3 regions of the Bacteroides luhongzhouii genome follow, and region 2 is predicted to be linked to each of the others. Evidence: riboswitches for the same ligand, from Rfam matches in the RefSeq annotation. Region 2 holds a riboswitch; each other region holds the start of a gene.
What was found. A riboswitch is a leader RNA that binds a small molecule or an ion and turns the genes downstream of it on or off. The one in region 2 is predicted to bind cobalamin.
Positions count from the first base shown of each region.

Region 1: another riboswitch for cobalamin. It lies ahead of GD631_RS21640 (TonB-dependent receptor); the one in region 2 lies ahead of GD631_RS20975 (anaerobic ribonucleoside triphosphate reductase).
Region 3: another riboswitch for cobalamin. It lies ahead of GD631_RS19270 (TonB-dependent receptor plug domain-containing protein); the one in region 2 lies ahead of GD631_RS20975 (anaerobic ribonucleoside triphosphate reductase).

Region 1 is NZ_CP059973.1:5,653,611-5,664,065, forward strand. It holds gene GD631_RS21625 (DUF5074 domain-containing protein) at 1-345, opposite strand, end outside; gene GD631_RS21630 (PKD-like domain-containing protein) at 376-1,692, opposite strand; gene GD631_RS21635 (DUF5074 domain-containing protein) at 1,713-2,873, opposite strand; gene GD631_RS21640 (TonB-dependent receptor) at 2,870-4,876, opposite strand; cobalamin riboswitch at 5,088-5,298, opposite strand; gene GD631_RS21645 (ABC transporter substrate-binding protein) at 5,424-6,557, shown strand; gene GD631_RS21650 (FecCD family ABC transporter permease) at 6,554-7,570, shown strand; gene GD631_RS21655 (ABC transporter ATP-binding protein) at 7,567-8,322, shown strand; gene GD631_RS21660 (MFS transporter) at 8,427-9,596, opposite strand; gene GD631_RS21665 (GH92 family glycosyl hydrolase) at 9,676-10,455, opposite strand, start outside.
Region 2 is NZ_CP059973.1:5,474,024-5,484,478, forward strand. It holds gene nrdG (anaerobic ribonucleoside-triphosphate reductase activating protein) at 157-615, opposite strand; gene GD631_RS20975 (anaerobic ribonucleoside triphosphate reductase) at 737-3,130, opposite strand; cobalamin riboswitch at 3,163-3,351, opposite strand; gene GD631_RS20980 (Rpn family recombination-promoting nuclease/putative transposase) at 3,640-4,500, opposite strand; gene GD631_RS20985 (HU family DNA-binding protein) at 4,964-5,476, opposite strand; gene GD631_RS20990 (DUF4248 domain-containing protein) at 5,826-6,098, shown strand; gene GD631_RS20995 (hypothetical protein) at 6,366-6,821, opposite strand; gene GD631_RS21000 (SH3 beta-barrel fold-containing protein) at 7,092-7,436, shown strand; gene GD631_RS21005 (hypothetical protein) at 7,615-7,839, shown strand; gene GD631_RS21010 (HNH endonuclease family protein) at 7,949-8,704, shown strand; gene GD631_RS21015 (N-acetylmuramoyl-L-alanine amidase) at 8,701-9,144, shown strand; gene GD631_RS21020 (DUF4373 domain-containing protein) at 9,178-10,239, shown strand.
Region 3 is NZ_CP059973.1:5,051,751-5,062,205, forward strand. It holds gene GD631_RS19255 (SusR family glycan utilization regulator) at 20-1,723, shown strand; gene GD631_RS19260 (hypothetical protein) at 2,009-2,290, opposite strand; gene GD631_RS19265 (DUF5106 domain-containing protein) at 2,414-3,358, shown strand; cobalamin riboswitch at 3,790-3,990, shown strand; gene GD631_RS19270 (TonB-dependent receptor plug domain-containing protein) at 4,174-6,216, shown strand; gene GD631_RS19275 (YncE family protein) at 6,241-8,214, shown strand; gene GD631_RS19280 (DUF4465 domain-containing protein) at 8,251-9,036, shown strand; gene tnaA (tryptophanase TnaA) at 9,271-10,455, shown strand, end outside.

The DNA.
Region 1 (10,455 bases), 180 kb from region 2:
TCCTTTTCCAAACCGACCTTCTACCTTGGCAGTTATATTCGTTTGAAGAGTTTCTCCATTGCCATCCGACACAGTCAACCCTATAACATACTCTCCAGTCTTAGGTTGTGAAAACTTATATGTTGAAGCGGTTGAGACTTCTTTTCCATCTACTGTCCATAAATACTCCATCGTTCCGGACAGATTTTCAGCCCGGGCATCCAGATACAATGTATCTAATTGCGCTATCACATTATTTCCCGACTTATTTCCGATTAACACAGACGAGTTCAAATTTTCTTCATCATCACACGCCGTAAAAACAAATCCCAAAGCAACAGTTGCCAATACTAAAAACTTTCTCATTCTTACTTTTATTTTCAATTATTTCTTAGCTTATTTGCGAGTATCAATATCAACTCCTAAAACATGTAAATCCTCAACCCCTGATATTTCAGTGGAACATTCACCCAGCCAACCGTTTTCCTGATTGACACCAGTATATATCTTTATGAAATCGACTCCTGGCAGGTGTACTTTTTGACCTTTCGAATTTACTGCCCAATCTATATCAATAGCAGATTCATCCTTACTATTCAATTCATTATCAGCATAACCATATCGGAATTTATACAAAACAAAATAACTTCCTTGTCCACTCTCATCAACAGCATTTTGAGGCAAACAAGTTCCCTTAAATGTTACTTTATCTTCCTTTATCCATTCCGGGTAATAGCATTGATTATGAAATGTATTCTTCACTTTATATCCGGATTTTCCCTGGTTATCTTCCCAGCGAATATACATTTCTCTTTCTTCCGCAGTTGTCGGTTCTTTTTCCGGCCGATAGTAAGTAATTTCATAATTTCGATAAGTCTTCACATCATTCCCGGCAGCGACAGCCTTATCATACCATAATTCTAATGTAGCGTCTTCATGAGCACTACCAGCAATTTCATACCATTCATCATCATCCGGTCTCCCATTCTGATTTTTATCATAAGCCACCATGATAACTCCCGGTTCACAACTTCCTCCTTCTGGCGCGCCAGAGTCTGGATTAGCCGCAGAATAAAAAGCATTGCCAAGTACCCGGAAATCACGTTTCCCGGTAACATTGGTTATCGTATGGTCAAAACCGACTACAACATATCCTCCGAATCCCCCTAACGAAATCATCCCTTTTTTATTATTGCCAATGGCTGCCAATACTTTTTCATTCATAGCCTCCTGTGTATCACCTTCTTTATATACTGGCAATGTATTAGTAAATTGTCCGACAGCCGGAACAAAATCAAAAACTTTAGTAACATAAGCTGTCGCTCCTTCAGGAGCTGGTTCTATGTTTTCAAAAGTTACTGTAACCGTAAAGGGATAATCAAAACGACTCTCTCCCTGTGACACACGTAATGTCAATTCGTATTCTCCCACCTCTTCAAACATATACTCCAAGCCTTTCGTCTGAGCAATTTCAGTACCATCCAACAACCACACATAAGAGATTCCTTCGTCTGATTCACTTTCAACCTGCACTTTTAGTAGTTGATCTATCACAACCGCAAAACCACCCTCCGGTTGTGATACACGAATATCCTCCTTCTTTAGTTGATAAGCCGCCGGAGTATTTTCTTCATCACTACACCCTGTAAATGCAGTTCCCCAAAATAAAGAAACTGCAATGACTAATGTTAGTCTTAAAATCTTTTTGTCCATTTTTATTAAATATCAGTTAGTTATTGAAATGTTTTCGTTGTAAAAGCAAAATGAGCCGGTATATCGCCTGCCCTGACTTTCCATCTTTTCTTTCCTTCAGGACTAAAACAATAGAGATAACCAGGCACGACATAACTTTTTGCATCTGTTACAAATATTTCTTTCGTCTCCGGGTTCACAGTCACCCCATACGGAATTGCTATTTCCGCCTCTGTTCCATCGGTTATAAAATTGCGAGAGACCATTTTATTTTGTTTCACGTCATAGAGAGCATAAGTAATTGTATTACTTTCTGTAACGTAACTCCATTCTACACTAGTCATATAAATAGAGTCCCCACTCAAACACATTTCACTCGCGGCAATACCCAAGCTTCCCGTCACACGATCCGTTTGAGTATCTATAACAAAGACATCTGATCCGGTTCCATAATAATCCCCTCGCGAGCTAACATATATACGTCCATAACGATCCAACTTCATATGGTGAAGATTAATAGCTACATCAATTGTTTTAATAACCTGAAAAGTCTTCAAATCAATAACCGATACAGTCCGGTCATAATCAGGGAAACGATATCCGCCAGAATTGGCAACATAAAGTTTTCCATCCTTTATCACCATCTCTTCCGGTTGATAACCGACTACCACTTCACGGGTGATAGCTAAATTTGTCGTATCCACTTCAACCACTTTTCCCGGACGTGCATTGGGATCTATCCCAACAGGTCCCGCATACGAACTGACATACGCCTTTCCATTACTAAAAGTGATATAACGGCAATTAACCACATCTATTTGCCCCAAATGTTGTGCAGTTTCCACATCCATCACCTCTATAAAATTGGAACAATTGATTACAGCATACAACTTGTCTCCATAAATCTGCAAGTCATTTCCAACATCTCCCAGTTCCTTCACTACAGATGGATTCCGTTCAGCATAAATATTACGATGATACTTACCGGTAGTACTGTCATAAAAATCAAGTGTACACTTATTACTACCCATATTTCCTTCATTGAGAAGATACATTCCTTTAATATGAACACCCCCTAAAGGATCCTTGCCGATTTCTATCTCATCAGAAGGTAAAACCGGAAGTTCCCCCCGACAAGCCAGCAAACAAGCACTTGCTAATATTCCAAACAAGACGCGTGAAAGAATATTATTCACAATCATATAGTTAAGTTTAAAATGAATTTAAAGTTAGTTCCTGGCATCGGATAAGACCTCACCACTTCATATTGTTGATTAAAAATATTATTGACTTCCAAAGTCAACTTAAAATCATTCTTTTTCCAATTGAATTTCTTCGCTATAGACAAGTCACTTGTATACCAAGGAAGACGATAATTATCCGGAGTATTAGCCGAAACATCATAACGCTCACCTGTATATATAAAACTATAGTTCAGTTCCCATGATTTGTATTCAGCATTTAGTATAGCCGAGCCACTATGCCAAGGTATATACGATATTTGTCCTCCATATGTATCCTCATCCAACTTATCAGTAAAATCCTGTGCTTTCTGATAAGTATATGATAAGCGGCTGTCAAAGGTCCAATTATCACCTAATTTCCAGGCTCCTTGTAAAACAACATCCACTCCTTTAATTTCAACAAGCCCCAAATTAATCATTGTCCAACGAAAGAAATTATTGGTAGGAGTAGCTATTATTTTATTTTCCACTTCATTATAATATGCATCCAACTGAACATTCAAGGCTTGCAACCATGTTTCAGTAAATAACTTCTGATAAGTGAATCCAATATTATACTGATTTGTATATTCTGGTTTTAATTTTATATTTCCTATGAATGTATAATACAAATCATTTAAAGTCGGCATACGAAATATCCGCTTATAAAAGGTACGCAAATTAAAATCAATATTCTTGAAAGGTTTATAGGAAGCGATGGCGGTAGGAGTAAATTCCATTTTATTCCCAGCTGAAGTAGTATCCGAAGCAACGTTCTCATGCACGAAAGTTCCCAAGACACTGGCCTGAAACTTAAAACGATCAAAATGTAAAGAGGTAGCCGCCGCCACCAACGTCGTATTTCGCCGTGGATAAGGGAAATCAGTCAGATTGGCATTCAACTTATTCCACTGGTAGTCCACTGAAAGATTTATATCCCAAAAAGGAAGAATAGTGACTCTATTAGCCATTGACAAGTAAACCTCCTGTTGACGATATGTATTATTTACATACATAGTAGCCTCCTCTTTTCTGGGATCTGCCAAATAGTGTAAATAATCATATGCATATTTGGTATTCAACAACAGACTATATGCTTCACCAAAATCTTTCTTGAAAGAAGACTGAAGAAAGAAATTGGTATCCCATTGGCGATCTTCATGTGAAAAACGATTCCGCACAACAGCACCAGGATACCCACGTTCTGAATTATAAAAATAAGCTTTTGTGCGCCAGTAACCGCCTTTTATTTTACCATATAAACCACCTTCCGTGCGTAAAGCATTCACATCGCCATTACGGCGGACTGCCGTAGTATCGTACCCCCCAGCTACCGCATAAGTAAATTTATACTTTCCGGTGGTATACATATATTCAGTACTAAGTGACGCACTTACATTCTCACTTAGTTTCTGTTCCCAAAGTAGAGATGGATTGACAACGCCAAAGGAGCCTGTTTTAAAAGCAGCTTTTACATGATAAGCCTTATTCGCCTGAAAAACAGGCGTTCTCGACTGAAGATAAATAGAACCGGCAGAACCGAAATCTTTCGCTGGCTGGAAAATAGCACTTTTCTGCCCATTATATAAAGTAACGGCCTCCATATTATCCAAAGAAAAGCGTCCCAAATCAATCACTCCATTCTGTGCATTCCCCAATTCAATGCCATCATAGAACACTCCGACATGATTCGTCCCCATACTTCGGATATTTACGGTCTTCAATCCTCCTATTCCACCGTAATCTTTTACTTGTACTCCCGAAAAATAGCGTATGGCATCTGCAACCGAATGTACGGCTAATTTTTCTAACTTATCACCAGATAAAGACTGCACCGGAATCACTTCCTTATTAATTTTAGCAGTAATTACTACTTCATGAAGATGGTGTAAGCTATCCAGTTTACTTTGTGCTGATAGTAATAAAAACATGCTCAAAAAGCATCCTATCCAAAATACTCTAAAATGAATCTGCCTGAACATAATCCTCCTGTTTATTAATTTAAATAATAAACTTTCATAGAGTTACAGCAAGGATGCAATTTTCTACATACTCAAACCAATATACGTACTTCTCCCCCGTATAATGGAACATTCAAAAAGGCATATTTCTCCTTTCTGAAACTTCACATCAGCAATTAAAGATGTATTTTGAATTAAAAACTGCACTCTTCAAACTCTAATCCCAGAAAGCTTCAAGAATTCAACTTTGGCAGGTCTTCTGACTTACTCCATTTTCCTAACGCCCTTCCCATCTCTCCAAAGTGAGACAGTGGATTTGAGTATTGTAGGAAAACTTTTGGCGGAGCTTACAGCAGCGGGTCTGTTCAGGATTTACACCTGATTCCCTTTTCACCATTCTTCCGTAGCATCGGACGAATGACACCAAAATTTCTGCGGCAAAGATACATCAAATAGAAACAAATCAGAAGAAAATTCTAATGAAAATAAAAACAAACTAATAATTAGTCCTATCTTTGCCACTCGAAAGCATCCACTAATCTTTTTTCTAATTAAAATCTGTATAAAAGTGAAATCTCCAATCTCAACTATCGCTTTACTATGCCTCTTCTTTTTGGCAAGCTGTATATCCCGTAATAAAACATCTCTGGAAGCATTCAGCCAGGATATATATACTCCCGAATATGCTTCCGGATTTAAAATACTGGGGGCAGATAATGCAGCCAGTACACTGATTCAAGTCTCCAATCCGTGGCAAGGAGCACAAGACGTGAAAATGTCCTATTTCATTTCGCGCAATGGAGAGCAAGCACCTGCAGGCTTTAATGGTCCCGTCATTCCTGCCGGAGCCAGAAATATCGTATGTATGTCTTCTTCCTATATCGCCATGCTTGATGCACTGGGAGAACTCAAACGTATTGTCGGAGTATCCGGCATCAATTACGTGTCTAATCCCTGCATTCTCGCCCACAAAGATTCAATCAAAGATATGGGAGCGGAAATGAATTACGAGTTGTTGCTGGGATTAAAACCGGACGTCGTACTATTATATGGTATTGGTGATGCTCAAACAGCTGTTACAGATAAACTGAAAGAATTAGCCATACCTTATATATATATGGGAGAATATCTGGAAGAATCTCCACTAGGAAAAGCCGAGTGGATGGTTGTTCTTTCCGAATTGATTGACAACCGGAAGAAAGGGATTGAAGTGTTCCGGGAAATTCCGAAACGCTACCATGCTTTAAAAGCTCTTACCGACTCCATCAGCCAACACCCTACCGTCATGTTCAACACTCCGTGGAACGACAGTTGGGTAATGCCTTCCACCCAAAGCTACATGGCACAGTTGGTTGCAGACGCTGGTGCAGATTATATCTATAAGGAAAATAATTCCAACAGTTCAACTCCTATCGGCTTGGAAACAGCCTACGGACTGATACAAAAGGCAGATTATTGGATCAATGTAGGTTCGGTCACCACATTAGACGAATTAAAAGCTGTGAATCCTAAATTTGCAGATGCTAAAGCCGTCCGGGAAAAGACAGTCTACAACAATAACTTGCGACTGACATCAACAGGAGGCAATGACTATTGGGAATCGGCAGTTGTTCGTCCTGATGTGGTGTTACGTGATCTGATTCATATTTTCCATCCGGAACTCGTTTACGATTCACCTTATTATTACAGACACCTGAAATGAAACCATTCTGCAGACGTACCGCTCTATTATTCACCGCATTAGGAATAGTTGCCATCCTGTTACTATTAATAGATATAGCAACAGGAGATACTTTCATCCCTATATCAAAGATAGGAGCCGTACTCACCGGCGGCGAATGTGATGAAACCACCCGCAATATCGTTCTCTCCATCCGCTTTATCCGCGTCATAGTAGCGGCATTAATAGGTATAGCTCTTTCGGTAAGCGGTCTGCAAATGCAGACGGTCTTCCAGAATCCTTTGGCAGATCCTTACTTGTTGGGAGTGAGTTCCGGGGCGGGTCTTGGAGTGGCATTGTTTATACTAGGCGCCCCGCTTCTCGGTTGGACAGATTTTCCCTTTCTGCAATCAGTCGGTATTGTAGGTTCGGGGTGGATAGGGACTTCCGTCATCCTGTTGGGAGTAGCCATCATCAGTCGAAAAGTAAAGAATATATTAGGTGTACTGATTATGGGAGTCATGATAGGTTACGTAGCGGGAGCTATCATCCAGATATTACAATACCTAAGTTCTGCAGAACAACTGAAAATGTTCACACTCTGGTCTTTGGGGTCACTTAGTCACATCACGACAGGGCAATTAACGATTATAACACCAGTAATATGCATAGGATTGCTGCTATCCATCGCCTGTATCAAATCACTGAATCTGTTGTTGCTTGGTGAAAATTATGCACGCACCATGGGAATGAATGTCAAGCGTTCAAGAACGCTTATTTTTATATCTACAGCGTTACTGACAGGAACGGTCACAGCCTTTTGCGGTCCGGTAGGATTCATCGGGCTGGCTATCCCACATATCACACGGATCCTGTTTGACAACGCCGATCACCGGATATTGATGCCGGGTACGATGCTGACAGGGTTGATCGGGATGCTGATTTGTGACATCATAGCCAAGAAATTTCTGTTGCCGGTGAATTGTATCACTGCGCTATTGGGTGTCCCGGTTATTTTATGGGTAATAGGTAAAAACTTGCGTATATTCAAATGATTCAACTAAAAGATCTGACATTAGGATACGAACAACGTATATTGCTGGAGAAAGTTTCCACCCATATCACGGGTGGACAGCTTGTCGCACTGCTCGGACGGAATGGTACAGGAAAAAGCACGCTTCTCCGTGCCATCATGGGGCTGGAAACACCTAAAGCCGGAGAAATCATCCTGCATGGGAAAAACATCGCTTCACTGAAACCGGAGAAATTAGCCCGAAAGATTAGTTTTGTAACAACTGACAAAGTACGAATCGCCAACCTGCGTTGCAAAGATGTAGTCGCATTGGGACGTGCTCCTTATACCAACTGGATCGGACAGTTACAAGCGGAAGATGAGAAAAAAGTGGTTACTGCCATGCATCTGGTAGGAATGTCCGGTTATGCAGAAAAGACAATGGATAAGATGTCCGACGGAGAATGCCAACGAATCATGATAGCACGCGCACTTGCACAAGACACACCTATCATTCTACTTGATGAGCCTACTGCTTTTCTGGATTTACCTAATCGCTACGAACTCTGCCTACTACTGAAAAAGCTCGCGCAAACGGAAGGAAAGTGTATCCTGTTCTCCACACACGACCTAGATATTGCCCTGTCTCTCTGCGACACGATCATGCTGATTGACAACCCACAATTGTATAGTCTCCCCACAAATGAGATGATAACGAGCGGACATATAGAAAGACTGTTCCGGAACGAATCTGTGACATTTGATGCACAAGCTATGAAGATAATCATCAAATAAAAACAAAAGTTTACTTCAGACGGAGAAGGCAACTTCTCCGCCTAAAAAAACTCCACGTCATTGAGCAGGATTCGGGCGTAGATAGCGTCCTCCTCTCAATAATATTATGCTTTGGCTGTTTTCACTCCAAAAGCACAATAAGTCAAATAAAACACACAAGCTAAAGTGACAAAAACACCTCCAATAACACCTACTGTTCCAATCGCAAACCCAATAACTGGAGTAACGACTCCACCACCAGCAACAGCAGTAATCATCAAACCGGAAATTTGGTTTGCTTTTTCCGGCCTTGCCTGTAAAGCCATCGAATAAATGATAGAAAATACAGATGACGCAAAGAAACCGACAGCACCAATACAAATCAAATTTACCATATCGTTTTTCACAAAGGCCAAAATAAGCAAAGAGAAAATACAGGCAACAATATTCACACGAAAATATTTTATTTCAGCGATACGAGCCAACAAGAAAGCACCCAATAAAGCACCTACCGTACGACTTAAAAAATAAACTTGCGGAGCAAATTTCACTTGTTCTGTCGTCCAGTCAAAACGTTCTGCCATCAGCTTAGAACTGATGAAATTGGTGGCAACATCCACCCCCACAATAAAGAAGATACCCAAAAACAACAACAGAATCGTTTTATCCTTCAACAAAGAAAAAGTATCACTGATAGAAAGTTGCCGGGTTGCAGCATTGGAATCTTCCCGCTTAACAGGAGTAGCCATCAGCCAAACAGCGGATAACAACGTGATAAAGCCTAATATCGGGAAGCAATAATACCATTTGTCATCTCCAAAGTGAGCTACAGCCAACAATACAATCTCCGGCCCAACGAGAGAAGATACAGCTTTGATTACTTGTCCTGCCGTCAAACTACTGGTCAGTAAACGCTGACTGGTCACTACATTACTCAACAATGGATTCAGTGAAACCTGTAAAATAGCATTGCCAATTCCCAAAAGAGCATAAGCTATCATACAAGTCGCACTATTATAAACAATCAATGGTAATAACATACCCACCACCGTTATTCCCATACTGAGCAGGACCGTATTTTTACGTCCCCATTTGTTCATCTGATTTCCAATAGGAATACCCAAAAACAGGAACCAGATAAAGACTAACGAAGGAACAAATCCCGTCATCACGGGAGACCAGTTGAAAGTACGTTGAACATAATCGGACGAAATACCGACTATATCACAGAAGCCCATTACAAAGAACCCGAAAAGAACGGGAAGGGCGGCATAAATAGAGTTTTGTGTTTTCATGTTTAACTCACTATATTATAAAATGTAGAATCCCCGGTGCCATTGTCAAGCGACATCGGCACCGAGGAGAATTAGCTGTTTATTTAGAACAATGAGGCGGGTTCCCCACTCCCCATCGGTCACTCGGTTGATCCCCCATTGTGAGTTTCAACGTTCCACCTTTATAGAGTTCATCCCGATACATCCAACATTGTTCCAGCGGTTTACCGTTCAACGTAGCAGACTGTACATAATAGGCATCCGGTGTATTACCAGTCGTTTCAATCACAAACGTTTTTCCCGTCGCATTCATCGGACTAAGTTTGATTTCAATCTTATCAAACAGCGGACTGCCAATCTGGAAAGTCGGCCGTTCACAAGAACCACCCTGTACATCAAACAGCCCCATTGCTGCCATCACATACCAGGCTCCCAACTGTCCCTGATCTTCATCCTGACCGTAGCCATAACCATGCTCTCCGTTTGTTCCATAAAACTCATCACAAATCAAGCGCGTCCATTTCTGTGTCAGGTAAGGTTTACCGGAGAAATTGAACAACCAGGAAATATGAAGACTGGGCTGGTTACCATGATTATAAGGGCTCTGCAAGCCCGAGAAGGCGTTTACAACCTTTCCACCGCCAAAGATCGACTTACGAGCTTCCGTAAAGATAGAATCCAACCGGTTGTTAAATTCATCTTTTCCAACCTTTTCAATCAAACGAGCCGGATTCTGCGGTACAAAGAAAGTATACTGCATCGCATTTCCTTCCTGAAATCCTCTCCATGATTCCAATGGATTAAAGTTATCAATGAACTCACCACCAGGCACTCTCGGACGAATCATCTTCAACGAATCATCGAATAACTTCTCCCAACC
Region 2 (10,455 bases):
TAGGCACGGATTACACAGACTTCACGGTATAATTAAGAAACCGTGAAATCTGTGTAATCCGTGCCTATTTATTCTCTGTACCTATTTGTTTTCAATTCAGTTTATTTATTTCCAATTCGCCTGACTTTATAAGTTTCTTTAGTGGAAAAGAGTCAGTTACTTCAACTTCAAAATCCGCTGATTACTACTTCCCCTAAACTCCAGATATGGAGAAAAAAGCGCCTGTTCAAAGCGTCCGTCCACCAATACATCTATATAGGCAAGAGCGGCACTCAAACGAGACTGTTTTTTTATTTCTTCGTATGTATATCCGGTGTAGCACCACACGTTCATCCCTGTTTCCTCTTTCACCCGTTTCAGTAAAAGCAGAAATTCTTCCGGATGAAAAAACGGATCACCGCCGGAGAAAGTAACGCCGTCCAACAAAGGATTCGCTTTGATTTCATGGATGATGGACTGTATTTTCTCCTCTGTCAGTTCTTCCCCTGCGCCCGGATTCCAACTCTCCGGATTATGGCAACCGGGACAATGATGAGAGCAGCCGGCAAGATAAATAGAATACCTGATACCTTCACCGTCAACAATCGTTTCAGAATAAGTTCCTAATAAATTCACTTCTTTAATGGATAATGGACAATGAATAATTGAAAATGAATAAGCGAATAATGGATAATGAACCGTAACGCTTTCATCAAGCACCGTTCATTATCCATTCATCAATTATCAAACATTTATTCTACAAATGCTTTACACGGTCCTTCTCTTCTGCACGTTTGGCAGAGTTCCAAGAGCTTAAGTCGCCCGTCAGATAACCGGTGATACGGCGCATACGGAGAATACTTTCACTCTGGCATACAGGGCATTTATCGAAGATAACTCCCTTGTAGCCACAGTTATGACAAGTGTCTACCGGGTGATTGATAGAGCCGTATCCAATTCCTTCGTCGTGCATCACTTTCACAATCTTGGCAATGGCACGCACATTCTTCTGCGCTTCACCGTCCAGCTCCACATACGTGATATGTCCTCCGCGCGTAATAGCGTGGAACGGAGCTTCACGCTTGATTTTCTCAACGATGCTGATCGGTTCTTTCACGTCTACATGGAAAGAGTTGACATAATAGTCGCGATCTGTCACTCCGGGGATTTTTCCATATTTCCGGCGGTCCATTTTCGTGAAACGTCCCGAAAGTCCTTCGGCAGGAGTAGCCAGAACGGAGTAGTTCAGGTTATATTTCTCTTTATATTCGTCTACCACTTTATTCATTTCCATCACCGCTTCATACAGCGTGTCCCATGCTTTCTGGTTGTGTCCGTGACCTTGTCCGTAGAGAGCCACCATCGCGTTGTGTCCGCCGATAAATCCGATCCCCAGTGTACCGCTGCGCAAGGCGTCTCCCACCTGTTCATTCGGATTCAGTTCTCCGCCGCCTTTCCACACATTATTTCCCATCATGAACGGGAACTGGCGTGCCAGGGCCGTACGCTGATACTGATAACGTTCGTAAAGCTGGTCGGCCACGAGCACAGACATTTGGTGTACGGATTCGATGAAAATTTCTTTTGCCTTTTGTTCGATGGCGTCCTTGTTGCGTTCATCTTCTACCAGATTTTCCGCTTTGATACGGGCTTCGATAGCCAGTCTTGGCATATTCAGTGTGGTGAACGAAAGATTGCCACGTCCTAAAGACGATTTTTCTCCGGCCACATTTTCAAAGACACGGGTACGGCAGCCCATCGTTGCCAGTTCGTAGATGTAACGTTGCGGATCGTCGGCTTTCCATTTCTCGTTCTGGTTGAAAGGTGTGTCGAGAAACATGAAGTTCGGGAACAACGCTTTCGCAGTGGTCTGGCAAGCCTTTAATAGCAAGTCGAAGTTGGGAGCCTCGTAACTGTCGGTCATTGCCTCTTCGATGTTCTCCGCTTTCATTGCTTTCTCAAAGTCTTTCTCCGAGTAAGAAACGCCGTCTTTCACCTTGAATATCTGGATGGGGAATACGGGCACTTCTCCTCTGGTGCCGAGGCCTTCAATGGTAGCTTTCAGCAGTTCTTCGATCACCATGCGGCCTTCGGCAGAAGTGTCCGTTCCGTAGTTGATGGAACTGAATACCACTTGGTTACCGCCACGAGAATGCATCGTGTTCAGGTTGTGGATGAATCCTTCCATTGCCTGATGCGTATCTTTACGGGTCTGCTGGTAGGCTTTTTCGACGATGCGGGCAAGGTGTTCCTTATCTATAATGATCTGTAAAGCGACCAGAGCGATGCGCAATGTTTCGCGTTCGGCCTCGGTGGACTTGATAGACGGAAGGTATTCTTTAATCAACGTGCGGATGGATTTCTCATCGGCCTGATTTCCGTTTTCCATAGCCACATAGAAGTTGATAAACGATGCCAGATGCTTGCGGAAAGATTTGGCTACTCCTTTTGCCATGAAGAAGTCGAAAGCCGGAATCGCCTGTCCGCCATGCTGCTCATTTTGGTTGGTCTGAAAGATGATGGTAGCCAGCGTAGCATAGCTTTGGATGCTTTGCGGGGTGCGGATGCTACCGTTCTTTGTGCGGAAACCGCGTTCAAAGAGGTCGTCCATATCATATTGGATGCAGGTTGTCGTCTTTGTCGGATAATAGTCCAGGTCGTGGATGTGAATGTCTCCCAACTGGTGTGCTTCGGCAAAACGTTTCGGCAACAAGTATTTATAGGTGTAATCTTTAGTCACTTCGGAAGCGAACGTCATCATCTGTCCGGCAGGGGTGTGACTGCTCATGTTGGCGTTGCTCAAATTGACATCGTTCTTGTCGATAGCCACAATGCCGTCCATCACCTGTTTCATCTGGGTTTTCTTCTCACGCTCCGTATTCCGCCATTCGCGATAGATGATGTATTTCTTCGCTACTTCCGGCCGCACTTTCATCAACGACTTTTCCACCAAGTCCTGAATCTCTTCTACGGTGATCGTGGGGGTAGCAAACTGACTGATAACATTCATGGTGATGTCAGCAATCAACTGCTGCTCATCCTGAATACCACTTGCACTGAATGCTTTACTGATTGCATTCTTAATCTTACTGATAGAGAAATCTTCTCTTTTACCATCACGTTTGATGATACAAATTTCCGCGTAGTTCATAACTTTAACTCCCGAAAGCATTAATAAATTAAAAATAGAAAATCTCTTCGGCAGGTCTTCTGACTTATCTCTCCCCCGCAACACCTTCCCACACCGGCATCGATGCAGTGGCCTATTGTGCGGATTCTTAGAGAATTACAGCAGCGGGTACTGTCGCCGATTTGCACAGCGTTCCCTCATTGACTAAACCTCTTTTTAGTTCCGAAACCGGATACAAAGATAGGAGATTATATCATAGCTTGGTTAGCTTTTAACATTAAATTTCGGGAAACTTTTCTTTCTCGCTGATACAGAAAGTTTTCCAAAACGGAAAACTTTTTTCTGATTTTAACGTGGATAATATTCCAAATCCGTTTATTTCACCCAAAAGACATATATAGTTTTCAGGTACTTTACCCTTAGCGGAAAAAGGATGTGTTAAAAGTCTCCACAACTATCGTTTGCTTCATAAGTTATAGACTATTTTTTCACTTTCGACAAAAACTTTCTTTCCGATAGAATGAAAGAAATTATAATTTTTCTATTTCTTCTTTCGAAAGCCCAGTAGATTTCATAATAATATCGTCAGCCACACCTAATTCTTTCAAATTACGAGCTGTTTCTTCTTTACCTTTTTGCAAACCTTTCTGCAAACCTTTTTGTAAGCCTTTTTGTAAACCCTTCTGTTCAGCAAAGTCCAACGTATTAAAATAATCGTTATAAACTTTCCATTCTTCTTCATACTGGGCTCTTTCCTCCTGGGTCATATTTGCTTTGGAAGCCAACTTTTCAAGTCGCTCGAAGACGGCCTTGCGAGCCTTGAAAGGCATCCGGTCAAGTGTATCCATATGCTTTAGTATATAAATCCAGCGTTCAAAATCATTTTCACATTCATCCTCTTCTTTATTGAAGTTCGGCAGTTCGATAAAAATCTGCCGGAACTTGTTGCTGAAGAGCTTCCCCGTATCCCTGTCAGAAAGAACGATATCCGTTCTAATTTTAGAGGGCATATCCTTATCCATCACGAAATTCATGAAGAACACTCCGTACACGGCATCCAGCTGGAAGTTCCAAACTCCCCTTTTCGCTTGCTGCGTAATGGCCCTAGAAAGATAGAAGAGGGCACGATCTTTAAAGTAAGGTTGTTCCCGGTTCTGCATTTCTACGATAATACGTTCACCGGTATCGGTCACGCAATAGATGTCGTAGATAAGACCTCGTTCTGTTTTTACTTCCGGCGGCTGTTCGTTGTTAAGGAACCTGATGTCGGTAATCACATGCTCTCCTACGAGCAAATCGTTCAAGAAGTCGATTAACAACTCCTTTTCTACCTCTCTGCCGAATAAAAACTTAAAGCCAAAATCGGTAAAGGGATTGATAAATCTTCCCATTATATGCTGTGTCTCAATTATAAAACAAAGATAGAGTTTTTTTGTTGAATACGGTCAAGAATAGAAGAAAATAAATGGATACAAAAAAAAGCTGCCTCATTCATCGGGAGACAGCTTCTTCATTTGAGCCTTGAGCCTTACTTTACTTTCACTTTATGAGTTGCTCCACGTTCGTTACCGGTTCCGTGAGCTACGTGCGGCACGTACACTAATCTTTTTCTGTCTTACTGCTTCTCCGATGACGGAACCGCAGAACAGCCTCAAGAATGTCTAACAACTTTTCCAATAATAATTTCATTCGCTTTTCTTTTAAGGTTGATAATCTATTTTATATCGGTCGAAGTGCAACCATCAGCTATACCCGATTCGCGGCTACTGATTAGTCGTCCATTAATAAGCTTTAGTTTGCCCGACAAACTTATCAGTTAGTCCCTGCGGATTCAGCTGTCGATTGAACTCCCGGTTAAGCTGCCGGGTCCGGCGCTTCTCCGCTTCCACCACCAGGTTTATTATCCTCATCCGGGTCTTTGTCAATGACATCATCGGCCACAAACGAACCCGCTACATCCTTGATGTGCACAAACTCCACTCCGGTGGTCAACGCACGGGTAGCACTCCCGTCGGCGGCACGAGTGTATTCGGGCGTAAACTGGCAACGCAATGAAGTGATCTGCGAACTGCTGACCTTATTTTCCAACTCTACCCCTTTCCCGTTTGCCTTGGCAATCATAGTAAACGTCCCCAAGCCTTCGAGACGTACCGTGCGACTGTTGAGCAACTGTTCACGCATCACCGACATCAGGTTGCGAATAACGTTGTGAACATCACCCGCCGTCAGCGAGGCTTTTTCCGCAATCAATTCCGCCATCTTCTGCGTGTTGACCATTTTCCCGAATTTCACCAGACGGGGATAATAAAGTTTCTGTCCTTCCTTGTTGGCAAGCGTTGCCTGATACGGTTTGTAAATTAATGGCATACTTTTTTTCCTTTCTTCTTTTTAATGATTAATGAATAAATTCTATCTGTAACCGATTACGAAAGCAAAAGTATATGAAAAGAAAAAAGCAGAAGAACACGACGTGACGACTCGTCACAAGAGACAACAAACAGGCACAACTTCTACACGAACTATGCCAACAGAGGCTTCTGTACAAAGCTGAACCACTTGGCATAAAAAAGCGTATCTTCGTATTCACACAGGATAAACTAAAAAAAACAGATAAGCTCCCGCTACTAATTAATGGCTATTTTTTCAGGAGTAATCCGCGCCTAAATTATGATATAAACTAATTATGAACACCTACTAATAATAGAAAGTATCGACAATGAAAACAGAAACAACAGCCCCCTCCGTCAGCCCAAAAGAAATACCGGAGACGGCAAACTCTACCCGCATACAGACTTACAGCAAAAGTCAGCTGGCCACACTTTATCTACCTCACATACAGCCTGCCTCGGCACGCCGCACCCTCCGCAGTTGGATTGCCAAAAATACGGCACTACAAGCCGCACTCGCCCAAACCGGCTACAGCGAAAAGGCAATCTTACTTACTCCGGCTCAAGTTGGACTATTCTTCAAGTTTTTGGGAGAACCCTAAAAAACAAAGGTGCGGTACGGAAAGGGATGACACGGATTTTTAAAGCTGCACAGCTATTTAAAAATCCGCGTCCGTCATCCACGTCCGTCATCCGCGTCCGTCATCCGCGTCTAAAAGATAAATTCCTAACCGGACAAGAATATCGCCCGAAGCCGCCTAATTCCGAGGAATTTCCTCCCGACGGTTTCATAAAATCGGCAGTGACCTCCGACGAAAGCCAACAGCAGCCCCGTCATCGGTCCATTCCTTCGATTTTCGTCTTTAATTCTACTTTTTATTGTTCCTCTTTGTCCCTATCTTCTTATCTCCTTCCTCTTCCGTAGGATCCTTAACCAGTTTTTTGGAGGTATGAAACCGAATTTCAATGTCTATATGGCAGTCATCATCCACCGTGCAGTTTATATCTGCCGAATCGTCAACTATTAGATTTAAAATTTGGCACAACACTTCGGGAAATCCGGGAATAAATTCAGACCTTCCAATGATACAAGCAGAATAATTATGAATAGTTGTCCAATCGGGGATAGGACTCTGACCATTAAATTTACATTTGCATATACGTCCTATTGAAGAGCGCGAACAATTCGAATTGTTCGCCACATAGCCTTCCGGAATATTATTCAACTGTTCTATCTTAAAAATACAATCCACCACCGCTTTCTTAACATCATCTTCACTATGACGGACACCGATTGCTTTACTCTGTTTATTCCTACTTTTCACTTTAATTTTTTTATCTACCATTTTTCTTCTATTCGTTTATAAATATTCCACAAAAGTCTGATATTTCTTTTAACATTTGTGTTCAAGCATGACACATTCGTTCTTATTCCATGAATAAATTCAAATATGGGTCGAATCTTTTAACGCATCGGCTCATTCAAGCATGACACATTCGTATCCATTCTTTTTTTATGCGTCAAGCTTGCACAACCTTTACGCAACTCATCTTCTACCTTTGCCACCGTAATCAAAAATAAACCGAATAAAAAAATGACTGAAATCAAAAAGAATCATTCACTTCAACGGATACGGCTTATGAAACAGGCCGCTGTCATCCGGCAAAGTAATGGCATGAGCCGGCACGACGCACTCGTCACGGCTCACCGGATAGGAAAGCTTATCCGACAAATGCATCACGGAAACGTCTGTTTCCGATATACCAAGCAAGATGGAACCATCCGTCGTGCCACCGGCACACTCATCGGCTACGAACATAGTTTCCGCCGCCCGTACACACCGAAACCGGAGAACACATTTGTCGTCTATTACGACATCGATGCCAAAGGCTGGCGCACCTTTCATGCTGAAAATTTTCTGGATATCGAAGTGGAATGAATCTGCAGGAAAAAAGGATGAATCTGCAGGAAGAAGGATGAACCTGCAGGAAGAAGAATGAATCTGCAGGAAGAAGGATGAACCTGCAGGAAGAAGGATGAACCTGCAGGAAGAAGGATGAACCTGCAGGAAGAAGGATGAACCTGCAGGAAGAAGAATGAATCTATTGAAAAAGAAAATGAATCTACAAGAAAAAGGAATGAATCAACAAGAACGAAAAGAGTGGGAAGCTCTTTGCAGACAGTATAATGTAGACTCCCTGCAAGAAGCGATTCAAGGCTGCCGGGAAGAATTAGAATTTCTCATTCACTGTGCCGAACGGCTCGAACCTTGTACAGAGCAAGATGAAGACAGCAAGAAACGCCGTTTAACACATACAGACAACGCCGCTTTTCCACACTAGGAAGCGCCGTTTAACAGATGCAGGAAACGCCGTTTCTCCTTGCTAAATTCAGAGAAGCGGCTATTTTTTTAACAGAGTATAATTTTATTAACATTTATCAGTATCAAGTATGGAAAATTGGAGATTTATTGAAGAAAACCCCGACTATATGATTTCAGATCATGGGCGGGTATTGAGTTTCAAGGGCAAATCGAAGTTAATTCTTTGCACTAGAATCATCGGAACCGGTTATGAAACGGTATCACTCCTGAATAAAGGAATTTGTACCGATTACCACGTCCACCGCTTAATTGCCAAGGCATTTATTCCGAACCCGAAACATCTGCCGCAAATAAACCACCTTGACGGAAACACGATGAACAACCACGTGTCAAACCTTGAATGGTGCGATGCATACACCAACACGATGCACGCCATCCGCACAGGATTACGCCCCACCGGAACAGGTTCCCGCAAAACTCCCTACGCCGTAACGGATGCGAAAGGAATCATTTTACGTGCCTACCCGTCTATGAAAGAAATGGGCAGAGAGGAACGCCTGAAACCGTCACACCAACACTGGCTCATCCTGCAACTGAAACATCCGGATCGTGTATGGCTACATAACCTACGTGCAAGGCAACATCGGGGAAACGATTTCATGAAGGTTCCCTTTGCCAATTCATCGGCTTTATCCAAACTGCCTGTCTTTTTAAACTCACCGGCAATAACGGATACGGCTGTACCACCGATTCACGCTCCTTTCACTCCGGTGCACCACTCGGTGACAAAGCAATATTACCGTCAACTGTCTGCAGAGGAGGCTGCCGCCTTCGGATTCACCTCCCCTACTATACGCAAACAAGAAAGGAGGATTTCACAATGAGAGACACCATCATCATCCACTGTTCCGCCACTCGTGCGGGACAGGATTTTACCGCTGCCGACATCGACCGCTGGCATCGTCAACGCGGCTTCCGTTCTATCGGTTATCACTTCGTCGTCCGTCTCGACGGCACGGTTGAACCGGGAAGGGATGTTGCCCTCGACGGAGCACATTGCACGGGATGGAATCATCGGTCTATCGGTATCTGCTACATTGGCGGACTGGACAGGAACGGTCGGCCTGCCGACACACGAACGGAAGCGCAGCGTGAAGCACTTGTCCGGCTGGTAGAAGATTTGCGCCTTGTCTTCCCTTCTCTGCAACAGGTGATAGGACATCGGGACACCAGTCCCGACCTTAATGGAGACGGTATTATCTCACCGAACGAGTATATAAAATCCTGCCCCTGCTTCGATGTAAAAGCGGAGTTTATTCAATAATTATCAATTATTTACAATCAGTAATTTATCATCATGGCCCGCATTTCCAAACCCGGATTAGATTATTTTCCCCTCGATGTCAATTTTCTGCAGGACAGAAAAGTACGCCGCATCTCCTGTCGCCACCATGCGGCAGGGATTGCTGCGCTCACTTCACTGCTTTGCCTCATTTATAAAGAGAAAGGTTATTATATTTCGTGGAACAAAGACACGCTCTTCGACATCGCCCAAGAAGCGTGTTGCGGGGAGGAGGAAATGCAGGCCATCATTGATGATTGCCTGGCGGTAGGGCTGTTCGACGATCTTATATATAAGGAGTACGGTGTATTGACTTCACAGGCCATTCAGGAACAATATCATAAAATCATCACCGACAGCCGGAGAAAATACAAATTACCTCTGGAACATTTCTGGCTTATCAAGGAAGATTTTAAAGATGTAACAGAATCCCATGATTTTGCTACAACAATGCCACAAACAAAAGAGGAAACGGATACAGATACCAAAGGTAAACAGGAAATGGATATGGAAAATGAGAGCAAATCTGAAATCAAAAAAGACAAAGAGACAGAGAGACAAGGAAAATGCGAAAAAAAGAATGAGAGGATAATGCCGCCCGTTCCGTCAAACAGCGTTTTTCAGGCTTCGCCTGTCGTTGTAGAGGGTTTGTCTTTGGATAAATCGATTGGAAGAGAAAAAACGGAATCTACTGCGGAGACGGTTTCTGAAACAACTTCGGGAACAGCTCCGAAAACAGCTCCGGGAACAGCTCCGAAAACGGTCTTAGAAACAGCTCCGAAAACGATTTCGGAAGGGATGCAAACGGGAGGGGGATCGGAAGCTATACTTCTACTAAATATGCAAACAATCGGTATCCGGAACGAACAGACCGTGAAAGCGATTGCCGCCCTTGCCCGACGTAAAGAACTGGGAGGTCCCGGCGGGATTTTATGGAAAATCCTTAGTTCCCAATACCGCCCTACCCTACTCAAAAAGAACGAACCGGGTGATTACATTCTTTGGGCGCTCAATCATCCGACAGAATTTGAGAACACATACAACGGGACACTGAAAAAGCTAATCAGGGGAAGATAAACCGGGGAAAAAGTCTGAATATAAAAACGAAGTATGCCATCATCATTCGTTTATATCATAAATTCAGGCAAAGAAAGATAGAAAACCAAAAACTATCGCATCTTTATCATACAAGGAAAAGGCCTCGACTTGTAGAGCCAGTATTTGTAACTCGAGAAACCAAAGAATAGAATAAATCATAAAAAAGGAAGAAAAAGAACCTATCAATTTGTTATT
Region 3 (10,455 bases), 420 kb from region 2:
TCTAACCAAATATAGTACAATGAAACATCTGTTTACCTTATTACTTTTATTTACTTCTACCTTTTTGTCTGCTGACTCCCATAGTATGGAAATTGAGTCTCTTCTATCAAAATTAGATTCTTTAATCGCGCGAAAGGATGACTTCGTCGCTGCTAAAGAGACCAAAATAAACCAACTCCATAACCAGGGACGGAATATCCGTACATCAGAAGAACGCTATTGGCTGAACAAGATGTATTACGATGAATATTTCGTTTATAATTCCGATTCCGCCATGATTTATGTAGACCAGAATCTGGACATCGCCGACAAGCTAAATAAAAAAGAATGGAAAGCGGAGTGGAAAATCAAGAAGTCTTTTCTTCTGGCCGCTACCGGTTTGTTGAAGGAGGCATTAGATGAATTACGCAATGTTTCGAGCCAATTACTCACCCCTGAACTGAAAGTGGAATATTACGGACAGTTGATGTATCTGTACTCCCATTTCGGACAGTATTCAGGAGATGACAATACAAATATCCGTGAAGGATATTATGAGAAAGAAAAAGCATATAAAGACTCTATCTATGCCTATATCACCCCTCAAGACCCTTTCTATTTATGGTACAAAGGGTGGAAATTTCTGGGAAGCACTGATACGGAATCCATAAAGAAAGAACTCTTGAATGAAGTAGAGAGGTCATCCCTGGAAACCCGACGTGATGCAATGAATGCCTATATCCTAGCCTGCCTTTATCAGGATAGCAATCAACAAAACGAGTATTTGAAATATATGATTTATTCGGCAATGGCGGATGTGAAAACAGCAAACAAGGACATTGCTTCGCTGGAAGAGCTGTCAAAAACATTGTATGAACTGAATGATATAGACCGTGCCTATACCTATATTAATTACTGCCTCCAAAACGCCCAACTTTATCGTAACCGGGTACGTGTTATCGGCATTTCGGAAACACAAGACGCCATTCATCGGGCCTATCAAGAAAGAAATATCCGACAGGAAGCCCGTTTGCATACATTCTTGTTTCTGGTCAGTATTCTTTCAATCATCTTACTGATTGCCATTCTCTATATCTATATGCAAATGAAGCGACTGGCATATTCACGCTCCCAACTGAATGAAAGCAATCTGTTGCTGAACAAACATGTGGACGAACTGTCGGAAACCCATCAACTGTTGGAAAAAGCAAACGCCCAGTTACAGTCGTTAAATGAACAGTTGAAAGAAACAAACGCCCAACTTCGCGAATCCAATTATGTAAAGGAAGAATATATAGGTTACGTATTTTCCATCTGTTCCAACTATATCAGCAAGCTGGACGAATTCCGTAAAAGTATTAACAGGAAAATGAAAGCCAAACAATTTGATGACATAAAAGAATTGACAGACTCTCCGATTATGGCACAGAATGAGTTGAAAGAGCTTTACCATAACTTCGACGCCATCTTTCTACATGTCTATCCCAATTTTGTCGAAGACTTCAACGCCCTGCTGCATCCCGACGAGCAGATTTTACTAAAAGATGGAGAATTACTGAATACCGAACTACGCATATATGCGCTGGTACGTCTGGGAATTAACGATAGCGTAAAGATAGCCGAATTCTTACATTGCTCTCCGCAGACGGTCTACAACAACCGACTGAAGACACGCAACAAAGCCATTGTACCGAAAGATGAGTTCGCCAATACAGTGAAGAGTCTGGGCAAAATGCAAGAATGACCACTGTACATACTTCCTTAAAAAAGGAATATTAAAACACACGAGAATACAATAGATTGGATCACCGTGCGGAAGATTACCTAAATGCGTAGCATTTTCCTTCAGCGGAATCCTATATTTTACATTTTAGAACGTTTTTCTTTCAACACAAAAGTAATTTACCAACATACGACTCTTTTGGAAAGACAAATCATCGGTATACGGTCTTTTTGCCATTTTCCTTTTATCACCCGACGAAGACCAACCAGCTCAAAAAAGGTCCCTTTTTATGCCTTCGCAGCTTCCTCACCGAGAAACCAAAGGTTTGTCGGTGAGAAACAGAAGGTTCATCGGTGAGAAACCAAAGCTATATCGGTAAGAAATGGAGGCTTTACTTACCCCCCAAAGTGCATATTCCTCGCTAAAACATACAAAATAAGCCGGAGTTTCTGCATATTCTTGCATTTGTTTATGCAATTTCTCTTCTGGTTTAATCATGTTGAAGTATTCTTTTTCGATGGAAATCTTAAAAACAGAACATGATCCTCTTTCCAGCTCATCCTTTCCCGAACTTCCCAAATTCACCATTTGAAACTCCGGTAACTGAAAAAAAGATGATTTTTTTGATAAAAATAAAAAGAAAGCTATCTTTGTCTTCAATACATGTATACTTCAATGCACATACATAAGTTAAATGAAAAATAGCAAGTCATGAAAACGAATATAAATATCCTATTTACTTTGTGTATTCTCCTTCTTTGTGCCTGTAAAAGTGGAAACGCTTCCAATCAATGTGAAAACGAAGCTCCCCGGGATACTATTACAACCTTCATCCTGCCTGCCATCCCCACAATGATGACAGCTCCCGAACAACGAGCAGATTTTCTAGTGAAACACTATTGGGATCATGTCAACTTCGCCGACACCAATTACATCCACCACCCCGAAATAACCGAGCAAGCCTGGGCAGACTATTGCGACATACTGAATCATGTACCTTTGGAAACCGCACAAGAAGCCATGCGGAAAACAATCGAGCGAACGAACGCAGACAAAAAGGTATTCACCTACATCACCGATCTGGCTGATAAATATCTCTACGACCCCAACTCCCCCATGCGTAACGAAGAATTCTACATCCCCGTATTAGATGCTATGTTAACTTCCCCCCTGCTAGAGGAAATAGAAAAAGTACGTCCCAAAGCCCGCCGGGAATTGGCCCAGAAAAACCGCATCGGCACCAAAGCCCTGAACTTCAACTACACGCTGGCCTCCGGCGCGCAAGGTTCCCTCTACCAACAACAAACGGATTACATCCTGCTATTCATCAACAACCCAGGTTGCCATGCCTGCACAGAAACGATAGACGCTCTGAAAAACGCCCCTATCATCAACCAACTTCTGGAACAAAAGAAACTAACAGTCCTCTCCGTCTATCCTGACGAAGAACTGGACGAATGGCGAAAACACCTGAATGAATTCCCCAAAGAATGGATCAACGGATACGACAAGAAACTCGCCATCAAAGAACAACAACTATACGACTTGAAAGCAATCCCCACCCTCTACCTTCTCAACAAGGAAAAAACTGTGCTCTTAAAAGACGCCACCGCACAAGCTGTTGAAGAATACCTGCTAATGAAAAGCAATAAATAAACATACACAAGAAATCCCTGTTGACATACAGCATATAAGCCAACATAGGCCGCTTGATTAACATAGAAAAGATAGTGACGGTATATGCTCAAGATACTAACGGTATCCTTGCCATATACCGTCACTATTTACGCCGGATAGCGTCACCATTTCCCCAAAGAATCTCCCCCACCAACAACCAACCTACCTCCCCCCACCTCACACCCACCCCACACGCCTCCCCGGCCTCGTTTTTTCAGCGTCAAGCGCAGGTGTTTTCTTCGGCGTCAAAAAGGGCAGACTGTTTGAGCGTAGCGAGTTTCTGCCCTTTAGCCGGAGGAAGCACCGGAGTAGCTGAAAAAACGCAGCCTTGATCCTTTCTTTTTGGTTCTTTCTCTTTCGTATCAAGACGAAAGAAAAAGAACATCCCTTTGGAAAAAACAAATAAACTCCCTATCTTTGTCGCGCATTGGTTTGCGACTCCCATGCGGGGGAAGCAATTAAAAGGGAATCAGGTGCAAGTCCTGAACAGTCCCGCTGCTGTAAGTTCCATACAAGTTACAAGCAATTCACTCATTGCCACTGGAGACCAATCCGGGAAGGCGTTTGTAACAGGAATAAGTCAGAAGACCTACCATGCAAATAAGTTTCACTGCTTTCGAGGAAAAAGCGTTGAGTCTAATGAACCGGACAAGTCGTCTATCATTTCATTCATCACTCTGATTCAGAGAAAGTGTGTTAAAACGAATAAACTCTGCCAAGTTTATTTATGCGTGTCCGGTCGAAGGGATTTCGCCCGGACACTTATAAACAACAACAGACTGAAAAAGGAATAAATGAAAAAAAGAACATTTAATAAAGTGATCTTTGCAGTATTCAGCTGCCAATTCTTATCCATACCACTTTTTGCACAACAGCAAAAGGTAGATACGACACATACATATTCTATTCCCGAAATAACAGTATCAGACCTCTATCAAACCCGCGAAATACGCTCAACCGCTCCCCTGCAAGTATTCTCCAAAGACGCCCTGAAAAACCTGCACGCCCTGCAAGTCTCCGACGCGGTGAAACACTTTGCCGGAGTGACTGTAAAAGATTACGGAGGCATCGGCGGACTGAAAACAGTATCCATACGAAGCCTGGGAGCCCAACATACCGCTGTCGGCTATGACGGAATTACCCTGACCGATTGCCAAACAGGCCAAATTGATATAGGTCGCTTCTCGCTCGATAATGTTGACAGACTTTCTCTAAACAACGGACAAAGCGATAATATCTTCCAACCTGCCCGCTTCTTTGCAGCAGCAGGCATACTGAATATCCAGACACTTACCCCACTATTCACGAAGGACAAAAAGACCAACGTAGCAGGAGCTTTCAAAACAGGTTCTTGGGGATTAGTCAATCCCTCCCTCCTGCTGGAACAACAATTCAATAAAACATGGAGCATGTCAGTCAGTGGCGAATGGATGTCCTCTGACGGACATTATCCATATACCCTGCGCTATGGAAGTGCAGAAGGAGATCTGTCCTCACGTGAGAAACGGAAAAATACAGACGTACAGACGTTCCGTGCTGAAGCCGGACTCTACGGCAACTTCTCCGATAAAGAACAATGGCGGTTGAAAGCCTACTACTTCCAGTCCTCCCGGGGACTACCCAAAGCTACAACCTTCTATAACGACCATTCCACACAACACTTGTGGGATAAAAACACTTTCATACAAAGTCAATACAAGAAAGAATTCAGTCAGCAATGGGTGTTCCAAACCTCTGCCAAGTGGAATTGGAGCTATCAACGTTATCTGGACCCCGATACCAAGAACTCTTTAAAGAAAACGGAAAACAGCTATTATCAGCAGGAATATTACCTTTCCGCTTCTGTACTATACAGACTGTTGAGCAACCTCTCATTCTCTCTTTCCACCGACGGAAGCATCAACACCATGAACGCCGATCTAAACAACTTTGTACATCCCACGCGCTATTCATGGCTAACGGCATTCGCCGGCAAATACGTGAATGACTGGTTAACAATCTCCGCATCCGCATTGGCAACCGTTATCAATGAAGATGTAAAGAAAGGCGGCAGTGCCGGCAATCACCGTAAACTAACCCCTTACGTAAGTGCCGCATTCAAACCTTTTCATCATGAAGAATTCCGTGTACGCTTCTTCTATAAAGATATTTTCCGCCTGGCAAGTTTCAACGACTTATATTACGAAGAAGTAGGCAATACCCAACTAAAACCGGAAAAAGCCAAACAATACAACATCGGACTGACATACAGCAAGAATGTATGCCCATTCCTACCCTATTTGTCAGCAACCGTCGATGCTTATTATAATAAGGTTACAGATAAAATCATCGCTTATCCTACCAAGAACCTTGCCGTATGGAGCATGAAAAACCTGGGTGAAGTTGACATCAAAGGCATTGATGCTACAGGAAGTCTCTCCCTCCAACCCTGGGAAAAAATCCGCATCAACCTCTCGGGTAACTACACATACCAACGAGCATTAGACGTTACCCCACCCGATCCAAGCACGTATGAATCGACATACAAACATCAAATAGCTTACACTCCCCGCGTCTCCGCTTCGGGACAGGCAGGCGTCGAAACACCGTGGATCAATCTGTCTTATTCATTCCTTTTTTCCGGAAAACGCTATGCATTAGGACAAAACATTGCCGAAAACAGATTGGATAGCTATAGCGACCACAGCATTTCTGCAAGCCGTGATTTTCAGATCAGAAAAATCACGACCTCTCTCAGCGTGGAAGTATTGAACCTGATGGACAAGAATTACGAGATTGTGAAATACTTCCCAATGCCCGGACGATCCGTAAGGGCTACAATAAAAATAAGATATTAACTATTATAAAGGTAAGATATTGACGTGAAAAGGAAACTAATATATATATTCTCGTGCTGGCTGTCATTCATAATCTTATTTGTGGCATGTGATGATATGGAGGACAAGCCCTTCACATCAGGCATTATAGGCGATCCGACAGAAACGGGTACCGCCGAATTATATGTATTATGCGAAGGACTGTTCAATCAGAACAATAGCTCGCTGGCACGTTTTTCTTTCGGCAACCAGCAAATGGTTCGTGACTATTTCAAAGCAGTCAACCGCCGGGGATTAGGAGATACAGCCAACGATATGGCTATTTATGGAAGCAAGATATATGTGATAGTCAATATCTCCAGTACGATAGAAGTGATAGACTTTCGTACGGGAAGCTCATTGAAACAGATTCAGATGTTGGCAGAAAACGGAAGTTCCCGGCAGCCACGCTACATCGCTTTTCACAAAGAAAAGGCATACGTATGTTCATACGATGGAACCGTTGCACGTATAGACACCACCTCCCTATCCATAGAAGCTATCACATCAGTGGGACGCAACCCCGACGGTATTTGTGTACAAAACGAAAAGTTATATATTTCCAATTCCGGCGGGTTGGACTATTCATCAGGACTGGGTGTAGACAACACGGTATCTGTTGTCGATATTGCCACATTTAAAGAAAGTAGCAAACTAACAGTAGGCCCGAATCCCGGTAAAATAGCAGCAGGTCCGGACGAAACCGTTTATGTAGCCACCCGTGGCGAAGATGTAGAAGCCGGCGATTATAACTTCGTCAAGATAGATTGCCGGACAAACAAGGTTACTCAATCTAACGAGAAAGTGCAAAACTTCGCCATCGACGGAGACATAGCCTACCTATACAATTACAACTATACCACACAGACTTCTTCTATCAAGATGTTCAATCTGAAAACAGAAGAAACAATCCGTGAGAATTTCATAACCGATGGAACTGTAATAAAGACACCTTACGGTATCAACATCAACCCTTACAGCAACAATGTATATATCACCGAAGCCCGTGATTACACCACTTACGGTGACCTACTTTGTTTCAACCAACAAGGACAACTCCTGTTCCGTCTGAACAACATCGGACTTAACCCGAATACAATCGCATTCAGTGACAAAGCCTCACAAAGCGATATTGATGACAACGATGATGAGAAAGAAAACCCTCTGGCTTTCGCCAATAAAGTATGGGAATATCGCCCAGCTCCCGGACAGTTTATCAACACTACCACTTCAGCATATAAGGAGGGCTTTACTTATGATGATATACTAGAAGAAGCAACCCGCAGAATCCAGCAAAAATCACTCCTTACATTGGGAGGATTCGGCGGTTACATTGTTTTAGGGTTCCCACAATCCATTCCGAATGTAACAGGAGAATATGACTTCAAGATAAAAGGCAATGCTTACTATAACTCCAAAACCGGAACAGGAGCATTGGGCGGAAGTGCCGAACCGGGGATCGTATTTGTATCCAAAGATGTAAATGGTAATGGAAAGCCTGATGATGAGTGGTATGAATTGAAAGGAAGCGAATACGGGAAAGACACAGAAACACGCGGATATGAAATAACCTATCACCGTCCGAATCCTGCCAACCTAAAAGTTTTTTGGAAAGACAATCAAGGCAACGAAGGATATATCTTCCGTAACAGCTTCCATAACCAGGAATCATATTATCCACTTTGGATAGAAAGTGATGAAATCACATTTCAGGGAACACGTCTAAAAGATAATGCCGTTTTGGAGAATGGATTATGGGTAGGATATTGCTATCCGTGGGGATATGCAGACAACCATCCTAACAGCAAGGAAGGAAGTAATTTCAAGATAGATTGGGCTGTGGATAGCAATGGCAGTCCGGCAGACTTGGATCAAATCGACTTCGTGAAGATTATGACCGCAGTCAATCAGGATGCAGGACAAATGGGTGAAATATCAACCGAAGTCACAACGATCGAGAACTTACATTTCAAGAAATAATCAATAATTAATTAATAACTAAAATCAGAAAAGAACATGAAGAAATTATCTTTATTATTACTGTTATCAGTATTTGTATTTTGTGGCTGTAGCGATGATGACGATACAAAAACATACGTGCTTAGCCTGCCCAATTACGAAACTCATACACTTGATATGGGCGATCAAGAAAATCCGGATGATTCATGGTCTGTTAGTAGCGACTGGGGGACAACTAACTACAAATATAATCTATTAACAGACGCTAGTGGAATCTTTGAATTTGACTGTGTATCTTCAACATACGGTTTCTATTCAGATAGTTTTGCATTTACAAATTGTACAGAAAAAGATTGCCCAGACTTCGCAACTTATGATTATCGCGCTATCACTAAAAAAGGAGTAATCAATAATACATACGTTATCGTGGGAGCTGCCGGATATAAAATTGGAGAAAATTCTGATAAAGAAGCCGCAATCCGTTTCAGAGACCACGACAACTCGAACAAATTGGAATCCTATAGAGTAAAAGGACTATATTTAACAAACTGTGTCTATGCTTACAATAGTATGAAGGAAGGTAGTTCTATATTCGAAGGAAAAGATAAATTTGGAAATACAGATTCTTTCAAAATCATCATCTATAATATGGATAAAACTCAAAGTGTAGAGTGCACTTTAGGTGAAGGAACCCAATTTGTAACTACATGGAAATGGGTAGACCTAACTTCATTAGGCGAAACTGAGGGATTGAAATTCAATATCAAGACTACCAAAGAAAACCAGTGGGGTGCAATGACCCCAACCTATTTCTGTCTTGACGGTATTACTATCGAAGACTAAATAACCAACTGTTTGCTTGATCGGGATTGACATCAATCGACCGCATAATTTTAAAGAGCCGGATATTTTTTTAAGAAATCCGGCTCTCTTTCTATCTACCCACTACATTTTGGTATATTACCAGCCCATAGAGAAGTAATTCCAATAACTTTCACTAACAAAAAGACACTATATATTTGCTAATCACACAAATTTTAGCTACATTCGTCGTTCAAAACTATTAAATCTACGACAATGGAATTACCTTTTGCTGAATCATGGAAAATAAAGATGGTAGAACCCATCCGGAAAAGCACACGTGAAGAACGCGAGCAATGGATTAAAGAAGCACATTATAATGTCTTTCAACTCAAGTCAGAACAAGTTTATATCGATCTCATCACCGATTCCGGAACCGGAGCGATGAGCGACCGTCAATGGGCGGGAATGATGCTAGGCGATGAAAGCTACGCCGGAGCAACCTCCTTCTTTAAGTTGAAAGAGATGATTACGAAACTGACAGGATTCGAATATATCATACCTACCCATCAAGGACGTGCCGCAGAAAACGTGCTTTTCTCTTATCTCGTGCATGAAGGAGACATTGTACCTGGCAACTCACACTTTGATACCACCAAAGGGCACATCGAAGGACGTCATGCCATCGCATTAGACTGTACCATCGACGCTGCCAAACAAACTCAACTGGAAATCCCGTTCAAAGGAAATGTAGACCCTGATAAATTGCAGAAAGCCCTGACAGAATATGCAGAACGAATTCCTTTTATCATCGTAACCATCACCAACAATACAGCCGGAGGACAACCTGTGTCCATGCAAAACCTGCATGAAGTACGTGCCATCGCTGACAAATACGGCAAACCTGTACTTTTCGACTCTGCACGCTTTGCCGAAAACGCCTATTTCATCAAGATGCGCGAAGAAGGTTATCAAGACAAAACCATCAAAGAAATCACACGGGAAATGTTCTCTCTAGCCGATGGTATGACAATGAGTGCCAAGAAAGATGGAATCGTCAATATGGGTGGATTTATTGCCACACGACGTGCAGACTGGTACGAAGGCGCAAAAGGTTTCTGCGTACAATACGAAGGCTATCTCACCTATGGAGGAATGAACGGACGAGATATGAACGCCCTTGCCATCGGCCTGGATGAAAACACCGAATTCGACAATCTCGAAACACGTATCAAACAAGTGGAATACCTGGCAAAGAAACTGGATGAATACGGAATTCCTTACCAACGACCGGCCGGAGGCCACGCCATCTTCATTGATGCGCCTAAAGTACTGTCACACGTTCCCAAAGAAGAATTCCCGGCACAGACGCTGACCATAGAACTTTATCTGGAAGCCGGCATCCGTGGATGCGAGATCGGTTATATCCTTGCCGACCGCGATCCGGTGACCCATGAAAAT